Regions from separate parts of the Mesorhizobium sp. BR1-1-4 genome, predicted to be linked through region 2. Evidence: predicted binding sites of a transcription regulator. Region 2 holds the regulator's gene; the other holds the start of a gene.
What was found. Region 2 encodes HrcA, which represses chaperone genes, less so after heat shock. Its sites were predicted from a motif close to GTTAGCACTCNCNNNNNGNGAGTGCTAAC; they were not measured.
Positions count from the first base shown of each region.

Region 1: the regulator HrcA is predicted to act here: its motif matches at 6,057-6,085, upstream of groES (co-chaperone GroES).

Region 1 is NZ_JAIUIB010000004.1:138,171-147,676, forward strand. It holds gene LB571_RS09855 (OsmC family protein) at 1-88, opposite strand, end outside; gene LB571_RS09860 (TetR/AcrR family transcriptional regulator) at 287-895, shown strand; gene LB571_RS09865 (tetratricopeptide repeat protein) at 1,067-3,922, shown strand; gene groL (chaperonin GroEL) at 3,977-5,632, opposite strand; gene groES (co-chaperone GroES) at 5,698-5,994, opposite strand; gene LB571_RS09880 (class I SAM-dependent methyltransferase) at 6,159-7,169, opposite strand; gene LB571_RS09885 (hypothetical protein) at 7,128-7,895, shown strand; gene LB571_RS09890 (TetR family transcriptional regulator) at 7,914-8,540, opposite strand; gene LB571_RS09895 (MFS transporter) at 8,665-9,506, shown strand, end outside.
Region 2 is NZ_JAIUIB010000001.1:615,573-625,078, forward strand. It holds gene hemW (radical SAM family heme chaperone HemW) at 1-62, opposite strand, end outside; gene rdgB (RdgB/HAM1 family non-canonical purine NTP pyrophosphatase) at 59-736, opposite strand; gene LB571_RS03060 (VOC family protein) at 736-1,146, opposite strand; gene rph (ribonuclease PH) at 1,330-2,046, opposite strand; gene hrcA (heat-inducible transcriptional repressor HrcA) at 2,202-3,284, shown strand; gene LB571_RS03075 (hypothetical protein) at 3,388-3,585, shown strand; gene LB571_RS03080 (PQQ-dependent sugar dehydrogenase) at 3,691-5,034, shown strand; gene LB571_RS03085 (LysE family translocator) at 5,150-5,767, shown strand; gene cysK (cysteine synthase A) at 5,945-6,925, shown strand; gene LB571_RS03095 (glutathione S-transferase family protein) at 7,085-7,711, shown strand; gene LB571_RS03100 (RNA polymerase sigma factor) at 7,721-8,965, opposite strand; gene LB571_RS03105 (YciI family protein) at 8,973-9,341, opposite strand.

The DNA of each region.
Region 1 (9,506 bases), on a different contig from region 2:
CCTCGAACACGCCGCTGCCCAGCCTGAGCCGTCCGGAACCTTCCTTGAGCGGGCCGTGCCATTCGGCCGATGCTTCGCGAATTGTCATTGCTGTCTCTCCTCTGGTTGATGAAATGAAGGCTCACGCGCTCCGACGGCTTCCGCGCGCACCGGGCTCCGTCTCGCCCTTCCCGTGGATACTCAAACTACCCCAACTCCAAAATATATAGACCGATCTACATATTATGTAGACCGGTTGTCCTATTACAGGCAAGCCCTATAATGCGCGCTCCTGGCAGGGGGTGACATGGCGACAGACACACGCACGCGGATGATCGAGGCGACTGCACTGCTATTGCGGCGGCGCGGCTATCACGGCACTTCGCTCAACGACATTCTGAGCGCCAGCGGCGCACCGCGCGGCTCGCTTTACTTCCACTTTCCCGGTGGCAAGGATCAGCTGGTCATCGAGGTGACGCGCGCCAGCGTCGCCGAGGTAACCGAGCGTCTGGGCGAGGCTTTGGCCGCCGAACGCGACCCTGCGGTCGCCGTCCATCACATCTATCAATCGGTGGGACGCATGCTGGAAGACAATGGGTTCTCACTCGGCTGCCCGGTCGCGCCGGTCGTGCTGGACTCGCCAGGCGATGTGCCCGACCTTGTCGAACTGTGCCGCTCTGCCTTCGAACAGTGGATCGGCTTGCTGCGTGAGGCTTTCGTCAGGGCAGGAGTGCCCGAGCGTCGCGCGCAGGCACTGGCGCTGCTGGTCGAGTCTTCGCTGGAAGGCTTGATGGTGATTGCCCGCGCCACCCGCGATCGCTCATCGCTCAACGCAGTGGCCGATGAGGTGGCCATCCTTATCGAGCAGGCCGTGCTCGCCGGCAAGGTGGCACAGCGGGCGGAGACTACCGCCTAGATCGATTGCAGAATTTCAAAACAGCACAGGGGCATTTCGTGACGATGTACGGCACTGGCTGCTCATCGAGTTAGTGTAAGTGAATTTTGATCGCACGACTTTCTGCTTTGCTGCCCTTTTCGTTCGATTGGCGACACCATATTTTCGGTCAGCTTTACAGTTGGGGTGGGCATGTCTGAGCAAGCGAGTGTCGTCACCGAATTCCTGGCTTTCTGGCCTGGTGTGTGGACGAGTTTCTTACTGTTATCGCCAGTCGAGAAACTGGCGGATGGATTGGCATTTCTCGCGCCACTTGTTGCAGCCGGTGGGCTATGCATTCGCTGGGCAATTCGCAGCAGTAAAAAGGCGCTTGGGGAACAGATAGCCGGGTTGGAGCAACAGATTTCCGGTTTGCAGGGACAGCGGAATCATCTCCTCGCTGGGCTCGAAGATCGAGATAACCGCATAAAAGAAATGTCCCTCACTCTTCCGAGCCACGTCCTCGCTCACGCAGAGAAATTTCGTGCCGATGGCAATGAAGAGCAAGCGATCGCGGCACTACGTGATTGTCTGGAGTCGCTTCGGTCCGATGTGGCATTCATCTGCGGTGATCTGGCGCTGCATCACGTCTCAATCGCCCCTGATTTTGGCGAACATCACTTGGACGAAGCCATGCGACTGGCGAACTGTGCTATCGCCCTGTCACCCATGGGCGGGAAAGCTGCAGCCATTCACGCCGAGTTATCGGAGGTTTACGCAGCGGACGCGATCGCGGAAGGAAGCTATGAACCGCTCGATCCCAAATGGGACGACGCACGCTTTTTCTTGCATCTTGATTCGGAAGAAGATGCGATTGCAGCGTCCGAAGCGCTTTTGGTTCGTGGCAGACAAAACTACGATCTGGGACAATACCATGTTGCAGAACGCCTGCTTCGTCGCGCGGTAGTTATCTGCAGGCGGTTTTTCGGAGATTTGGCACCCGAAACGACGGGTGCGACGTGGCCATGGCTAACGGCGTTGCGGGGCCTCGGCCTGCCCGCGGAAGTGCTGTCGATTTCAGAAGGATTGAGCAATAGGTCGGAGCAAGGTTCGTTTGTCAAAGGTGTTGCGGAGTTCTACCGTGCCGTAGCCCTCGCCGATCTTGGTCAAATCGGCCAAGCCTTGAGTCGGATCGGGCCTAACATTGATCTGTTTACGAGGCTTAAGGGGCGCGACGACCTCGAGACGTTGACAAATCGCTATACACGCGTGTCGCTACTGAAGGACGTGGGCGAGACGACAACGGCTCTGAACGAAGTCGATGCCTTACTGCCGGTCGAGGAGCGAGTACTTGGAGCCGAGCACCCCACGACACTTTTGACCCGCCGTCTGCGTATATCATTGCTGAAGGACGCGGGCGAGACGGCAGCAGCTCTGAACGACATTGATGCCTTGTTGCCAATCGAGGTACGGGTTCGCGGTGTCGACCATCCAGAAGTGCTCCAGGCGCGCGCTCTGCGCGCCTCGTTGCTGCAGGATGCGGGCCAGACGGCGGCTGCTCTGAACGAAATTGATGCCCTGCTGATAGTCGAGGCACGAGTTTTTGGCATCGAGCATCCTGCCACGCTAGGGACGCGCTATATGCGTGCCTCGATGTTGCAGGACATAGGCGAGACGACGACGGCTCTGAACGAGGTTGATGCCCTACTGCCAACAGAGGAACGAGTTCGCGGCTTTGAGAATCCAAATACGCTCTCGACACGCCATCTTCGTGCTGCGCTGCTGCAGGATGCGGGCGAGACGATGGCGGCTCTGAACGAGGTTGATGCCATGCTGCCGGTCGAGGCTCGGGTTCGTGGCGTCGAGCATCCAGAAACGCTAAGGTCGCGCGCTCTGCGCGCCTCGCTGTTGCGAGATGCGGGCCAGTCGGCCGCTGCTCTGAACGAGGTCGATGCGCTGCTGCCAGTAGAGGAACGAGTTCGCGGCGCCGAGCATCCAGAAACACTGCGAACGCGCGCGTTGCGCGCCTCGCTGCTGCAGGATGCGGGCCAGACGGCCGCTGCTTTAAACGAGATCGATGCGCTTCTGCCAAAAGAGGAACGGGTTCGTGGCGTCGAGCATCCCGCGACGCTAGTGACGCGCGCTCTGCGCGCCTCGCTATTGCAGGATGCTGGCCAAACGGCAACGGCTTTGGATGAGGTTGACGCCCTGCTGGTAACTAACGAACGGATTCGCGGCGTTGACCATCCAAACACGCTCTCGACGCGCTATCTGCGCGCCTCGCTGTTGCAGGAGGCGGGCCGGACGGCGGAAGCTCTGGACGAGGTTGATGCTCTACTGCCAGTCGAGCGACGGGTTCGAGGTGACGAACATCCAGACACGCTCTCGACGCGAGCTCTGCGCGCCTCGCTGCTGCAGGATGCAGGCCGGAATGCAGAAGCTCTGGATGAGGTTGACGCCGTGCTGGTGATTGAAGAACGGGCTCGCGGCAGTGAACATCCAGACACGCTCTCGACGCGCTATCTGCGCGTGTCGTTGCTGAAGGACATGGGCGAGACAGTAGCGGCTTTGGATGAGGTTAATGCACTTCTGCCAGTCAGGGAACGGATTCGCGGTGCCGAACATCCAGCGACACTGGCGACGCGCTTTCTGCGCGCTTCCCTGCTGAGGGACGCTGGCCAGACAGTAGCGGCTCTTGGCGAGCTCGATGCCCTGCTGCCGATCGAGGAACAGGTTCGCGGCGCCGAGCATCCGGCGACACTGGTGACACGCTATCTGCATGCTTCGCTGCTGAAGGACGCGGGTAAGATGGCGGCTGCTCTGAACGAGGTTGATGGCCTGCTGCCTGTCTCGCAGTGTGTTCACGGTGCGGAACATCCTGTGACACTCCGCACGCGATGGTTGCGAGCCGGGATATTGAATAATCAGAACCGAGACCAAGAAGCGGTCGCCGAACTTGAAACGATAGTTCCGCTCCTTCGTCAGAACCCAGGTGAGAAGCACAGATACTACAGAGAAGCCGCTGCCTTGCTTGACAGATTACGCTCGGTTCAACCTGCACCAAAATAGAAAGGGCGGCATCGCTGCCGCCCTTTCCGTATGTGAAGGCTGGTAAGGGCTGGATCAGAAGTCCATGCCGCCCATGCCGCCCATGCCGCCGCCGCCCATGCCGCCAGGCATGCCGCCGCCAGCCGAATCCTTCTTCGGAGCTTCGGCGATCATGGCTTCGGTGGTGACGAGCAGGCCGGCGACCGAGGCCGCGTCCTGGAGGGCCGTGCGCACGACCTTGACCGGATCGACGATACCCATGACGATCATGTCGCCATATTCGCCGGTCTGGGCGTTGTAGCCGAAGGTCGCGCCCTTGTTCTCAAGGATCTTGCCGGCAACGATCGAGGCTTCCGCACCAGCGTTGGCCGCGATCTGGCGGGCCGGAGCCTGCAGCGCACGACGAACGATGTTGATGCCGGCGGCCTGGTCGGCGTTGACGCCTGTCACCTTGATGTTGGCCGAAGCGCGCAGCAGGGCAACGCCACCGCCAGCAACGATGCCTTCTTCCACGGCCGCGCGGGTCGCGTTGAGGGCGTCATCGACGCGGTCCTTCTTTTCCTTGACTTCGACTTCCGTCGCACCGCCGACGCGGATCACCGCAACGCCGCCGGCGAGCTTCGCCAGACGTTCCTGCAGCTTCTCCTTGTCGTAGTCCGAGGTGGTCTCCTCGATCTGCTGCTTGATCTGGGCGACGCGGCCCTGGATCTCGGCTTTCTTACCGGCGCCGTCGACGATCGTGGTGTTCTCCTTGGAGATCGACACCTTCTTGGCACGGCCGAGCATGTTGAGGCCGACATTCTCGAGCTTGATGCCGAGGTCTTCCGAAATGACCTGGCCACCGGTCAGGATGGCGATGTCTTCCAGCATGGCCTTGCGGCGATCACCGAAGCCCGGCGCCTTGACGGCGGCGATCTTCAGGCCACCACGCAGCTTGTTGACGACCAGCGTGGCGAGCGCCTCGCCTTCGACGTCTTCCGAGATGATGAGCAGCGGCTTCGAGGTCTGCACGACGGCTTCGAGGACCGGCAGCATCGCCTGCAGGTTGGAGAGCTTCTTCTCGTGCAGGAGGATGTAGACGTCCTCCAGCTCGGCAACCATCTTGTCGGCGTTGGTCACGAAATAGGGCGAGAGATAGCCGCGGTCGAACTGCATGCCTTCGACGACTTCGAGTTCGGTCTCGGCGGTCTTGGCTTCCTCAACCGTGATGACGCCTTCGTTGCCAACCTTCTGCATCGCTTCCGCGATCATCTTGCCGACCGACTCGTCGCCATTGGCCGAGATCGTGCCGACCTGGGCAACTTCCTCGGAGGTCTTGATCTTCTTGGCGGCCTTGCCGAGAGCAGCGACCACTTCGGTGACGGCCAGATCGATGCCGCGCTTCAGGTCCATCGGGTTCATGCCGGCCGCAACCGACTTGTGGCCTTCCTGGACGATCGACTGCGCCAAAACGGTCGCGGTCGTGGTGCCGTCGCCGGCGATGTCGTTGGTCTTCGAAGCAACTTCGCGGACCATCTGCGCGCCCATGTTCTCGAACTTGTCTTCAAGCTCGATTTCCTTGGCGACGGTGACGCCGTCCTTGGTGATGCGCGGGGCGCCGAACGACTTGTCGATGACGACGTTGCGGCCCTTGGGACCGAGCGTGACCTTCACCGCGTCGGCGAGGATGTTGACGCCGCGCAGCATGCGCTCACGGGCATCGCGAGAGAATTTTACGTCTTTGGCAGCCATGTTTTAGCTCCTGGCAGGGGCTCGGATAGAGCCCGAAAAATTCAAGTTGAGGGTGAGGCCGATAATCAGCCGATGATGCCCATGATGTCGGATTCCTTCATGATCAGAAGGTCTTCGCCATTGAGCTTGACTTCGGTGCCCGACCACTTGCCGAACAGGATGCGGTCGCCGGCCTTGACGTCCAGCGGGACCAGCTTGCCAGCTTCGTCACGAGCGCCGGAGCCGACGGCGATGATCTCGCCTTCCTGCGGCTTTTCCTTCGCCGTATCCGGGATGATGATCCCGCCAGCGGTCTTGGATTCGGATTCGACCCGGCGAACGACCACGCGGTCATGAAGCGGGCGGAACTTCGACTTTGCCATTTTTTCTTCCTCGATGAGAACGGTGAGAAACAGTTCCTCCGTCCGGCGGCGCCGGACACATAGTTAGCACTCACCAAAGGCGAGTGCTAACGTGGCGCTGAAATAGGCCGCCGACCTGCCAGAGTCAAGGCGCGCGGAGCGCCTCTTGGTAGGATGGCGATGACTTATCGAAGCTTGGCCGAACCGAGCACCAGGAGCGGACAACGTTCCGCCAGGGGATAACTGCCGCTTGGCACGACGCGCACCTGGTCGAACCAACCGCGCGCCTCATCCTCCAGCATGGCCAGCGTCGCGAAGCTGTACTTCGTTTCGGAGCCCGCATAGACGTCGATCGTGTTGATGGATGCCATACTCCATCCGGTGCATGCGGCAAGGGCCTCCCGATTCGGAAACAGCTTGTCGAATGCCGCACGGATTGCTTGCACATCGACGCTGCTGTCGCAGTCGCCGGTCGTGCACGCCATGGCTATCCGCCATTTGAGCGCGTGGAAATTCTCGATTCCGCCGGCCAGGACCAGAGCTTCGATGCCGCGCAGGTCATCCGCGGTTTCCGGCCGAGCAAACACGCGGATCGCCGCACGCCGGCCAGGCTTTAGCACCCTTGCGATTTCACCGAACAGCGAACCGCGCGCGGCCTTGGTATCGACCGCCGACAGGCAGCCGTCGCCGATGACCGCGTCGAAACATTCCCGCTCGACCGGGAGGTCAAGCCAGTTGCCGGCCATCGCCCTTCGCGAGATGTTGTCGCCGGCCCATACGCCGGAAATCATGGCAGCCGATTGATCGATCGCCAACATCGATCTGCCTAGAACCGCCAGTTCAGGTGTCACCCCAAGCAGAAGTACATCGGCATTTCCGAGATCGAGTTCGCGCTCGAATATGCCGACGGTTTCCGGCGTCGGCCGGAGCGGGGCGTCCAGGAGCTTCCAGTGCCGATGATAACTGTCCCAATGATTCGTCATGCAGACCCGTTGGAGCCCAGGAAAGTCTGGCATTGATTGATTAGAGCCGCTTAATGGAAGTGGGGATGGAAGCCAAGAGGTTAGCTGGTGGCGCGCATCATTGTCATAACGCATGAGCATGACCGGTTTCTGGGTCGCCGCGGCCTTCTGCTGCGCCGGAATAGCCGTTACATGCTTTTCGATATTCTCGAGGACCTGAAGAGGCGGGGCCATTCGGTCCGGATTCAGCCTGGCCTCTCCGGACAATCCAGCGCCGATGTCGCGGTTCTGCACGTCGATGCGACAACGACACCGGCAGATTATCTCGAATATGCGCGGAGTTTTCCCTTATGCCTCAATGTCGGGGCCGCCGACATATCGAAACGGCGGGTAAGCGGAGCGCTTCTGGCCGAGGGCGACGGCTGGCTGGGCCCGGTCATCATCAAAAGCAATCTCAACAACCAGGGCATTCCGGAGACACGGCTCAATCGGCGGTCGAGGCGTGCCGGCCAACCGGCACCCTTTGCGCACGTGCCAGCCATGCCGTCCTACGAGGTCTACCAATCCCGGGACGACGTTCCCGATGGCGTCCTCGATCGCGATGATCTGGTCGTGGAAAAGTTCATCCCGGAAAAAGAACCTGACGGCTTTGCGGTGCGCTTCTGGGTGTTTTGCGGAGAGCGCGAGCGCTGCACCCGCTACGTCTCGCCAAACAGCCTGGTCAAGGCATCGGAAACGATCCGGCGCGAGCCCGCCGCTGTTCCCGACGAACTGCGCGAACGGCGGCGTGAACTCGGCTTCGACTATGGGAAATTCGATTTCGTCATGCATGAGGGCAGGGCTGTTCTCCTCGATGCCAACAAGACGCCCGGCCGCCCGCAGAACCTGGTGAAGATGTTCGCGGCCGGCGCTTCCGACCTGGCCGATGGTTTCGAAGGCCTCATCCGCCGGGCGAGATAGGCCCCCGGTTGCCGGTCGCTAAAGAAACAGCCGCAACTGGGTGTGGATGATCGATCGGTAATCCTCGATGGTCCGGCGGCTTTCCACTTCGCCTTGCGCAAGCGCCAGGCGCACAACGCCGCCGGCGAGCTGGAAGATCAGCAGAACCATGCGTTCGAACTGCTCGTGCTTTTCCGGCTCGAGCAAGGCGATGACGTGGTCGCAGAACATCTTGGCTTGATGCCGGGTTTCGGCGATGTCGAGATTCTTCAGCGCCTTGTCGGCCTGGATGGCGTTCTGCAGATCCTGGATGGCCGGATCGCCGGCGACCCGGCTGAGGTAGTCGTCAAGCAGCCGATCGGACGCGGCGATGACGTCCTTGGCTTCGCGGACATCGGCGACGATCGCCGCCAACCTGGCACGGCTGACCTCCGAGAACCGCTCATAGAGCATCGCCAGGATCGCCGACTTGTTGGGGAAGTAGTGGTAGACGGTGGCGATCGGCCCGCCCGCCAGCATGCCGACCTCCTTCATGGTGACGGCGTCGATGCCTTTCTCGCCGATCAGCCGCATGGTGGTCGACAGGATGGCGTCGATGCGCTCGCGGCTGCGCTCCTGCTTGGGCCTGCGCCTGGGCTCGGTGATCGTTCGACTGGCTTGCGTCATGCACCGATCTTTCGCACGAGTTCCCAAATTCCGGTTGACAAGAAATATGATCAAGTATCAGTTTCTGGAATGCTGACAGACTGTCAGCTTTTTTGCCGTGCGGCAAGGACGTTGGGAGGCGCCTATGGCTTCGACAAGCGCTGATCTTCAGGGCGAAGGCGACTGGCTGGTCGGCAATCCCAGCGGCGGGCAGCTCGCCTCGGCCCTGTGGATCGGGTCGGTCGGCCTGCTCATTCTCGGTCTGCAGCCCGTCCTGCTCGGCGCCCTCTATACCGAGGGCCATGTCAGCGGCGACGAACTGGCGTTGGTCGCCACCGCCGAGATGATCGCCATCGCGATTGGTTCGGCGATCGTCGCGATGCTGCTTTCCGCCCACAACATGCGCTGGAAAAGTGCCGTCCTCCTGCTGCTCTTGGCGCTGGCCAATGTGTGGACCGCCTATGCCGCCGGCGCCCACACGCTGATGGCGGCCCGCGCGCTGGCCGGCCTTGCCGAAGGCGGCCTTGTCGCGGTCGCCACCGAACTGATTGCCCGTTCGCGGCGCGCCGAACGCATCGGCGGCTATTTCGTCACCATGCAGACCCTGGCGCAATGCGCACTTGCCCTGGTGCTGGCGCTCTATGTCATTCCAGCCGCCGGGTCGGCTGGCGGCTTCCTCGTTCTTGCCGTCGTCTGCGTCGCGTCGCTGGTGGTCGCCTTTGCTGTCCCTGCCGATTATGCCGATCTGCCGAAGGACGAAAACCTCGCCAATGTGCTGACGGTTCCCTCGATCACCGCGCTGTTGTCGGTCTTCTGCTACTTCATGTTCTTCGGCGCCGTATGGGCCTTTCTGGAGCCGCTTGGCGCCCAATTCGGCATCGACGGCCGCACCGTCGGGCTGATCGTCTCGGCCAGCCTCGCGGCGCAGGTGCTGGGCGCGATGACGGCGACCGTGTTCGAGGCGCGCATCGACTATCGGCTTGCCAT
Region 2 (9,506 bases):
TGGACATAGACGCCGAAGCCGGGACCGCGGTCGAGCGCCATGGTGGTGCCGGGTCCGATCATGCCGAGCCAGGCCTCACCGAACCAAGCCGGGCTTGGGCGAATTTCTGGAAGGCGCGGGCGCGGTGCGACAGCGCCGTCGCCTGGCCGGGTTTCCAGCCGTGCTTTTCCTCCGCGCTCATCTCGCCGAAGGTCTTGTCGAAGCCATTGGGCAAAAACACCGGATCGTAGCCGAAGCCGAGCTCGCCGCGCGGCGGCCAGACCAGCGTGCCCTCGGCCTCGCCGCGATAATATTCGGCCTCGCCGTCGGGAAAGGCGAGGCAGATGACGGCGACAAAGCGGCCCGTGCGCCGCTCGGGCGTGGCCGCGCCGACTTCCTGCATCGCCACTTCGGTGCGCTGCATGGCTATGGCGAAATCGCGCGATCCGTCTGGTGTCTCGGCCCAGTTCGCGGTATAGACGCCGGGCGCGCCGTCGAGCGCGTCGACACACAGGCCAGAATCGTCCGACAGTGCCGGCAGGCCGGTCGCCTTTGCGGCGGCAAAGGCCTTGATGTAGGCGTTTTCCTCGAAGGTGGTGCCGGTTTCGTCCGGTTCGGGCAGGCCATACGCCTTGGCTGATTTCGCCTCAAAGCCGAACGGTCCCATCAGCTCGGCGAATTCGCGCAGCTTGCCTTCATTGTGGCTGGCGACGACGATCTTCTTGCCATCAAGCGTATGGAGGTTTGGCGAGTGCATCAAAGGCCCCAGATTCTCGGCTCGGCGAACTCGATCGAATTGCCCGAAGGGTCGCGTATATAGATCGAACGGCCACCTTGCGGCCATTCGAATTCGCTTTCGACGGCGATTTTCTTCGCCAAGAGATGGGTTTTCCAAAGCTCGATTTCAGCGGCGTTTGCGGCAAAGCACAGATGGCCTTCGCCAACCGTGCCGTGCGGCGGCACTTTCAGCCTTGCGTCCGGCGCGGGCGGAATTCTGGTCGCCTCGGCGTTGAAGACGAGCAGGACGCCCGGGCCACAGCGGAAGAAAAGGTGGCGGCCGTCGACCTTGCCGAGGAGAGTGAGGCCGAGGATATCGGTGTAGAAGACCTCTGCTTCAGCGAGGTCGGTGACATAGAGGGCGGATTCAAGAATGGCGGAGGGTGTCACGAGGCGCCCCCCTCTGCCCTGCCGGCCATCTCCCCCGCAAGGAGGGAGATTGGCAGCGCGAGCGCCGGCTCGTGGTATTCTATGCTGATTATTGGCGAAGCTCTCGACAACATCCGATCTCCCCCCTTGCGGGGGAGATGGCCGGCAGGCCAGAGGGGGGCGCCCAGGCTCGGCATCGAAAACTCAGGCCACCGCCATCTGCTGCAGGCTGACCAACCGGGAAATGCCCTTCTTGGCCAGGCCCATCAAGGCCGCGAACTGCTCTTCGGAGAAGGGCTCGCCCTCGGCGGTGCCCTGGATCTCGACGATGCCGCCCTTGCCGGTCATGACGAAATTGGCGTCGGTGCCGGCCGAGGAATCCTCGATATAATCGAGATCGATGACCGGCTGGCCGTCATGGATGCCGCAGGAAATCGCCGCGACATGATCCTTCAGCACTTTCGAAACACTGGCCATCTGCCGCGCTTCCATCCAGCGCAGGCAGTCATACAGCGCCACCCAGCCGCCGGTGATCGAAGCGGTGCGGGTGCCGCCATCGGCCTGGATGACGTCGCAGTCGACGGTGATCTGCTGTTCGCCCAGCGCCTGCAGGTCGACCACGGCGCGCAGCGAACGGCCGATCAGCCGCTGAATCTCCAGCGTGCGGCCGCCCTGCTTGCCGGCGGAGGCCTCGCGGCGCATGCGCTCGCCTGTCGAGCGCGGCAGCATGCCATATTCGGCCGTCACCCAGCCCTTGCCGGAATTGCGCATCCAGCCAGGCACCTTTTCCTCGAGGCTGGCGGTGCACAGGACATGCGTGTCGCCGAACTTCACCAGGCACGAGCCTTCGGCATGCTTGGAGACGCCGCGCTCGAAGGATATGGCGCGCATTTCGTCGAATTGGCGTTTGGAGGGGCGCATTCGGCCTGCTTTCTTGTCATTTTTTTGAATCGTGGCCGGCTTTTAGACGCATGCAGGGCACGGCGCAAAGGAAAAGGGGCGGTGACCCGACACAGACACCGGGTTGCGCGCGGCCCACCGAAGTCTATATCCTTGAACCGGAGGTTTTTAGCCGAATGACCAAGGCAGTCGATCCCGCCTCGCAGTCGCTGGCTCTTCAGTCGCTCGACATGCGCTCGCGCGACATCTTCCGGCGCATCGTCGATTCCTATCTGCGGGACGGCGAACCCGTGGGCTCGCGCAGCCTGTCGCGCATCCTGCCGTCCTCGCTGTCGCCCGCCACCATCCGCAACGTGATGAGCGACCTCGAGCATCTCGGGCTGATCTACGCGCCGCACATCTCGGCCGGGCGCCTGCCGACCCAGGCTGGCCTGCGTTTCTTCGTCGATGCCTTCATGGAGCTTGGCGACCTCTCCGACGAGGAGCGCCGCACCATCGAGGCGCAGGTGCGGGCCTCCGGCTCCGGCGCGACGCTGGAGCATATGCTGACCGAGGCCAGCCAGATGCTGTCGGGCATGTCGCGCGGCGCCGGCCTGGTGCTGGCGGCCAAGAACGAGGTGGCGCTCAAGCATATCGAATTCATCCAGCTGGAGCCGACCAAGGCGCTTGCCGTGCTGGTATCGCAGAATGGCGATGTCGAAAACCGTGTCGTCGAGCTGCCCGCCGGCATCACCGTCTCGCAACTGCACGAGGCCTCGAATTTCCTCAATGCGCATATCCGTGGCCGCACGCTGGCCGAGGCGCGCACCGAGATCGCCCGCATCAAGGAAGAGACGAGAGCCGCCCTCGACACGCTGTCGCAGGACCTCGTCGAGAAGGGGCTTGCGGTGTGGGCGGGGGCCGAAAGCGGCCTGCCGGCGCGGCTCATCGTGCGCGGCCGCGCCAATCTGCTGGAAAACGTCACCGCCCAGGCCGACATCGAACTCTTGCGCCACCTGTTCGAGGACATGGAGACGCAGGACGGGCTGATCCAATTGCTCGACCTCGCCGAGCAGGGATCGGGCGTGCGCATCTTCATCGGCTCGGAAAACAAGCTGTTCTCGCTGTCGGGCTCGTCGCTGGTGGTGGCGCCCTATCGCGACAAGGACGCCCGCGTCGTCGGCGCGCTCGGCGTCATCGGCCCGACAAGGCTGAACTATGCCCGCATCGTGCCGATGGTGGATTATACGGCACAGCTGATTTCCCGCATGCTGAGGTAAGGAGTCCGAGGAATTATTGCTTTGGTTTCCATGCCGGAATTCGACCGCGAACGACTTTCCTGGCGGGACCGTAAATCCAGACAGGCTGCAAAGGAGAAAAAGAATGGCGCTGGAATCGTTCAAGGCCCAGATCAGTCTGCTGCTGGAGGAGATGGTCAACCAGCCGGAGGACCAGCACGAAATTCAGGAACAGCTGCGCGAAAAACTGCGCGAGATGCGCGCCATGGGCCTGCCATTGCCGGCCGATCTCGTTGAATTGGAAAAACGCCTGGACGACGATTTTTACGCTGCCGGGACCTGACCCGAGAAGTTTTGCGCATGGTGCGCAACGGAACCCACGGGCAAACCGATCGTTGCTTTCCTTCATGACGGATTGGAGGAAGTGATGCGATTAGCCGGACTGGCGATGTCCGCACTGTTTGTCACGACCGCAGCGCTCGCCCAGCCAGCCGACCAGCCTGTGCTCAAGGGCCCGGCCGCCTTCGGCGACTGGCGCGCGGACAGGCCCGGCGTGCGCCGGCTGATCAAGCCGGAAGACCTGCCGAAACCCTATGTCACCAAATCCGCCTCCAACAGCGCCGGCGTGATCGACATGCCGGCGGACGCAAAGCCGCATTTGCCGCCGGGGTTTTCGGCCGAGTTGATCGCCTCGGGGATCGACAATCCGCGCGTCGTGCGCATCGCACCCAACGGCGACCTGTTCGTTGCCGACAGCAAGGCCAACCAGCTCCGCGTCTATCGCCTGGCGAAGGGCAGCGCGAAAGCCGCTGAGAAAAGCATCTTTGCCGGCGGTCTCAACCGGCCCTATGGCATTGCCTTCTATCCCCCGGGCAAGGACCCGCAATGGGTCTACGTCGCCAACAGCGACAGCATCGTGCGTTTTGCCTACGGCAATGGCGACCTGAAGGCCTCGGGCGAGCCGCAAACCATCGTCGCCGACATTCCTTCGACCCACCACTGGACCCGCGACATCGCCTTCTCGCCCGACGGCAAGACACTTTATCTTTCCGTCGGCTCCGGCTCGAATGTCGCCGAGGACATGGGCAAGAGGCCCAGGGGCGGGCTCGACGCCTGGGTCAAGGCTAAGCCGCTCGGCGCCAGTTGGGGTTCCGAGGCGGGCCGGGCCGAGGTCCGGGCCTTCGATCCCGACGGCAAGAACGGCCGCACAGTCGCCACCGGCTTGCGCAACTGTTCGGGCATGACCGTCCAGCCGGCGACCGGCGCGCTATGGTGTGTCGTCAACGAGCGCGACGGGCTCGGCGACAATGTGCCCGCCGAATACGCGACATCGGTCAGGGAAGGCGCCTTCTATGGCTGGCCCTGGTATTATATCGGCGACAATGAGGACCCGCGCCACAGGGGCGAGCGGTCCGATCTCGCCGGCAAGGCTGACAGTCCCGACGTGCTGATGCAGGCGCATTCGGCGCCGCTCAACATCGCCTTCTACGATGGCAAGGATTTGCCCGCCGACACCGGATTTCCCCAGGCGTATCGAGGCGACGCGTTCGTTGCCCTGCACGGTTCGTGGGACCGCGGCAACAGGACCGGCTACAAGGTGGTCCGGCTTCTGTTCAAGGACGGCAAGCCAACCGGCGAATACGAGGATTTCATGACCGGCTTCGTCGTTTCCAATGGCGAGGTGTGGGGCCGCCCGGTCGGCGTTGCGGCGGCCGGCGACGGATCCTTGATCGTCTCCGAGGACGGCAACGGCACGATCTGGCGCGTGACTTATAGCGGCGACCGCTCCTGACCCTTCCTTGCGAACCGGGCCATGCCGTCTGGTGCAAGCGAATTTCGCGCTCAGGGCGTTCTCCCCGAGGCCGCCTCGTGCGACAAGGGCGCGACTGCCCTTGGACGCCAGCGCCATGACCCTCACCGGATTCCTCGCCTATAGTGCCGCACTCGGTATCGCCGCCGCCATTCCTGGCCCCGGCATCACCGCGCTGGTCGCGCGTGCGCTGGGCTCGGGCTTTCGCTCGTCGCTGGCCATGTCCTTCGGACTCATGCTGGGCGATCTCACCTACCTGACCGCCGTGGTGCTGGGCCTCGCCTTCGTCGCGCAGGAGTTCGGCATGGTTTTCCTGGCCATCAAATGGGCCGGCGTCGCCTACCTGGCTTTCCTCGGCTGGCGCTTCTGGACCGCCGGCATCACACCTGAAACCGTCGAAGCCAGGAAGGGAAAGGGCGGCTTGCTGTCGAGCTTCGTCGCCGGCCTCACCGTGACGCTCGGCAACCCCAAGACGATGATCTTCTACCTCGCCATCACGCCGACCATCGTCGACCTGAAGACGATCACGCTTGCCGATTACGGCATTCTCGTCGCTCTGACGGTCGTCGTCCTGTTCGTCGTGCTGGTGCCCTACCTGGCGCTGGCGGCCAAGGCGCGCTGGTTCCTGAAGTCGCCGCGCGCGCTGAAGGTGCTGAACCGCACTGCCGGCGCCTTCATGGTTGGCGCGGCGGCGGCGATCGCCGCTCGCCAGTAGGTCGTTTCGGCCAAACCATTCCCTGGCGCGGCTGTTTCGGGAAATGCTTTTCCGAGTGCCAGGCGTTTTCAGCACGCGCCCCACTCGGATATTTTCCAGCCGCAGCCTATCTTGCGCGGTTGAAAGCCCTATTCTGTCGGCTACTGCCAATTGCCTGAAATCCAGGGAGCGAAACCAATGAACAAGCCCGTCACTTCAGCCCGCGTACCCGGCCGCGGCCGCATCTACGATTCCATCACCGACACGATCGGCGACACGCCCTTGGTACGGCTCGACAAGTTCGCCAAGGAGAAGGGCATCGTCGCCAATCTGGTCGCCAAGCTCGAATTCTTCAATCCGATCGCCTCGGTCAAGGACCGTATCGGCGTAGCGATGATCGAGGCGCTGGAAGCGGCCGGCAAGATTGCCCCCGGCAAGACCACGCTGATCGAACCGACATCCGGCAACACCGGCATCGCGCTCGCCTTCGCCGCCGCCGCCAAGGGCTACAAGCTGATCCTGACCATGCCGGAGACAATGTCGGTCGAGCGCCGCAAGATGCTGGCGCTGCTCGGCGCCGAACTGGTGCTGACCGAAGGCCCGAAAGGCATGAAGGGCGCCATCGCCAAGGCCGACGAACTGGCCGCGACGATCCCCAACGCCATCATTCCGCAGCAGTTCGAAAACCCGGCCAATCCAGAGATCCATCGCAAGACGACGGCGGAGGAAATCTGGAACGACACCCAGGGCGGGATCGACATCTTCATCGCCGGCATCGGCACTGGCGGCACCATCACCGGCGTCGGCCAGGTTTTGAAGAAGCGCCAGCCCGCGCTGCATGTCGTCGCCGTCGAGCCGGATGCTTCGCCGGTCCTGTCGGGCGGCCAGCCCGGCCCGCACAAGATCCAGGGCATCGGCGCCGGCTTCGCGCCAAAAATCCTCGACACCACGGTCTATGACGAGATCGTTAAGGTCTCGAACGAGGATTCGGTCGCCAATGCGCGCCTCATCGCCCGCCTCGAAGGCGTGCCGGTCGGCATCTCCTCGGGCGCGGCCCTGCAGGCGGCCATCGTCGTCGGCTCGCGGCCCGAGAACAAGGGCAAGACCCTGGTCGTGGTCATCCCCGATTTCGCCGAGCGGTATCTGTCGACGATCCTGTTCGAGGGGCTGGGAGCTTAGGCTTCGATACCCAAGAACAGCAGCGCTAACGTAGCTTGTTTAGCGTCCTGAGCCTGGCCCGTTGAAAAACCTGCCGTGGAGTCCTTACCCGACTTGAGTAGCCCCTGCTTCCGGTGCAAATCTCGAGCGCGCCCTGGTTCGGGCCGGGGGGAGGATTTCATGTACAAGCTCTACACGCGTCCGGGCAGCGGCGGCTTTGTCGTCGAGGCGGCGCTGGCGCTGATCGATGCGCCTTTCCAGCAGATCGACGTGCTGAAGAGCGAGGCGCCCGATCCGGCCTTCCTCGCCATCAGCCCGTTGAACCAGGTGCCGGTGCTGACCTTGCCGGACGGACGCTCGGTCACCGAATCGGCGGCGATCTGCATCCTGCTCGCCGAGCGCCACCCGCAAGCCGGCCTGGCGCCGACCGCCGATGAACCGGCGCGCGCGGAGTTCCTGCGCTGGATGGCGTTCATGTCCTCGGTGCTCTACCCGGCGATGCTGCGGCTCTACTACGCCCATCGCTACACGACGGATGCCGAGGGCACGAAGGCGGTGAAACAGGCGGCGGTCGCCGAGATGGACCGCGGGTTTGCCGTCGTCGATGCAGCCTTGCGCAACCGCGACTGGCTCGCCGGCGATCAGATGTCGCTGGCCGACATCTATCTCGTCATGCTGGTGGCTTGGCATCCCGACATCGACATGGCGCGGGCGGCCTGGCCCGGTATCGAACGCCTGTGGGCGCGGTTGCGCGAGCATCCGCTCATGGAGACGCTCAACACGTCGCACGAAATGTGGCCGGCCTGAGCGGACACTTCACTGTATGAGCGCGGCGCGTCTTGCCTGCAGGAAGCGGCGCACCGCCGGATCGCGCTCGAGGCCGATCGCCCGATCATAGGCTTCGAGCGCCTGCGGTGCCTGGCCGAGCCTGGCCAGCAGGCCGGCCCGCGCGGCCCAGTAGGGCTGGTAGTCATTGAGCCGCTTGTCGTCTCCCAGCACGTAAAGAGCCGCCAACCCCGCCACCGCGCCCTCGGTCTCGGCGATCGCCACCGCGCGGTTGATCGCCACGACCGGTGATCCCGCGATCGAAAACAGCGCTTCGTAGAGCGCGCGGATCGCCGCCCAGTCGGTGCGGCCGCTCAGCCGTCGCGCCACATGCGCCGACTGGACCGCCGCCTCGAGCTGATAGCGGCCGATCGTGCCCATGGTGGCGGCACGGCGGAGCAGCGCTTCGGCCTCGTCGACCAGGGCGTGATCCCACAGTGCATGGTCCTGCTCGGCGAGCGGCACATACTCTCCGGCCGTGTCGCGACGCGCGGCGCGGCGCGCCTCGGCGAACAGCATCAGAGCCAGCAGGCCCAGCGCTTCCGGCTCGTCCGGCAGCAGCGAGGCCACCAGCCGGCCGAGCCAGATACCTTCGGTGGCGAGGTTTCGGCGCCGCGTCTCTGTACCGGCGGGGTCGGACCAGCCCTCGGCGAAAGCGGCGTAGATCGCCTCCAGCACGGCGTCCAGCCTTTCACCGAGTTCGGCTCGCTCCGGCACGCGGAACGGAATGCCGGTCTCGCGGATGCGGCTCTTGGCGCGCACCAGCCGCTGTCCCATCGTTGACGGCGAGAGCAGGAAGGCGGATGCGATCGTCGCGGCATCGAAGCCGAGGATGGTCTGAAGGATCAGCGGCGCCCGCACGCCGGGTTCGATCGCCGGATGGGCGCAGGCGAACATCAGCCGCAATCGTTCGTCGGGCAGGTCCTCATCGGTCATGCGCGCCTCCGCCTCCTCGGCAATCAGCTTGAGATGGTCGCGGCCGGCTTCGCCGGTCAGCCGCCGCCGCACCGCATCGACACGCCGCCGCCTTGCCACCGCGAGCAACCAGGCTTCCGGCTTTTCCGGCACGCCGGTGCGCGGCCAGCGTTCAAGCGCCGCCGCAAAGGCGTCGGCCAGAGCATCCTCCGCGGCAGCCACGTCGCGCGTGCGCGCCGCCAGCCAGGCGACCAGCTTGCCGTAGCTCTGCCGGGCGGCCGTCTCGGCGGCCACCCGGGCAATTTCGGGGCGTGTGTCCATCACGCCGTCATTTCCTGGGCAGATAGTCGGCCATTTCCCAGATCGGTCGCACCTCGACAGTCCCGGTGCTGGCCGCCGGACAGCGCGCCGCCCAGGCGATCGCGGCGTCGGCGTCCTCGGCCTCGATCATGTAGAAGCCGGCAAGCTGCTCCTTGGTGTCGGCATAGGGGCCGTCGAGCACGCTGGTCTTGCCGTCAGTCATCCGGACCAGGGTGGTCGCCTGGCTCGGGCGCAGCCTGTCGCCGGCCAGCCAGGTGCCGGACTTCTTCAGCGCTTCCGTGTAGGCGTCATAGGCGGCGCTCATCTGATAGGTCGCCTCGGTCGGCACGTTCGCCATCGCGGCTTCGTCGGCGTAAATCATAAGCATGTATCGCATGGGTCTTCTCCCGTGGTTTCGAAGGCCGCTTCGTTGCGGGCCGAACGTATGTCGCGCGACCTTGGCCGATTTCGACAGGCGCTGGAAAAACTTTCGGCTCCGGCCGCGCCTTGTGCAAGCGGGCATATGTTTGGCGACACTCTCAACCATTCGTCTAACGAGCGG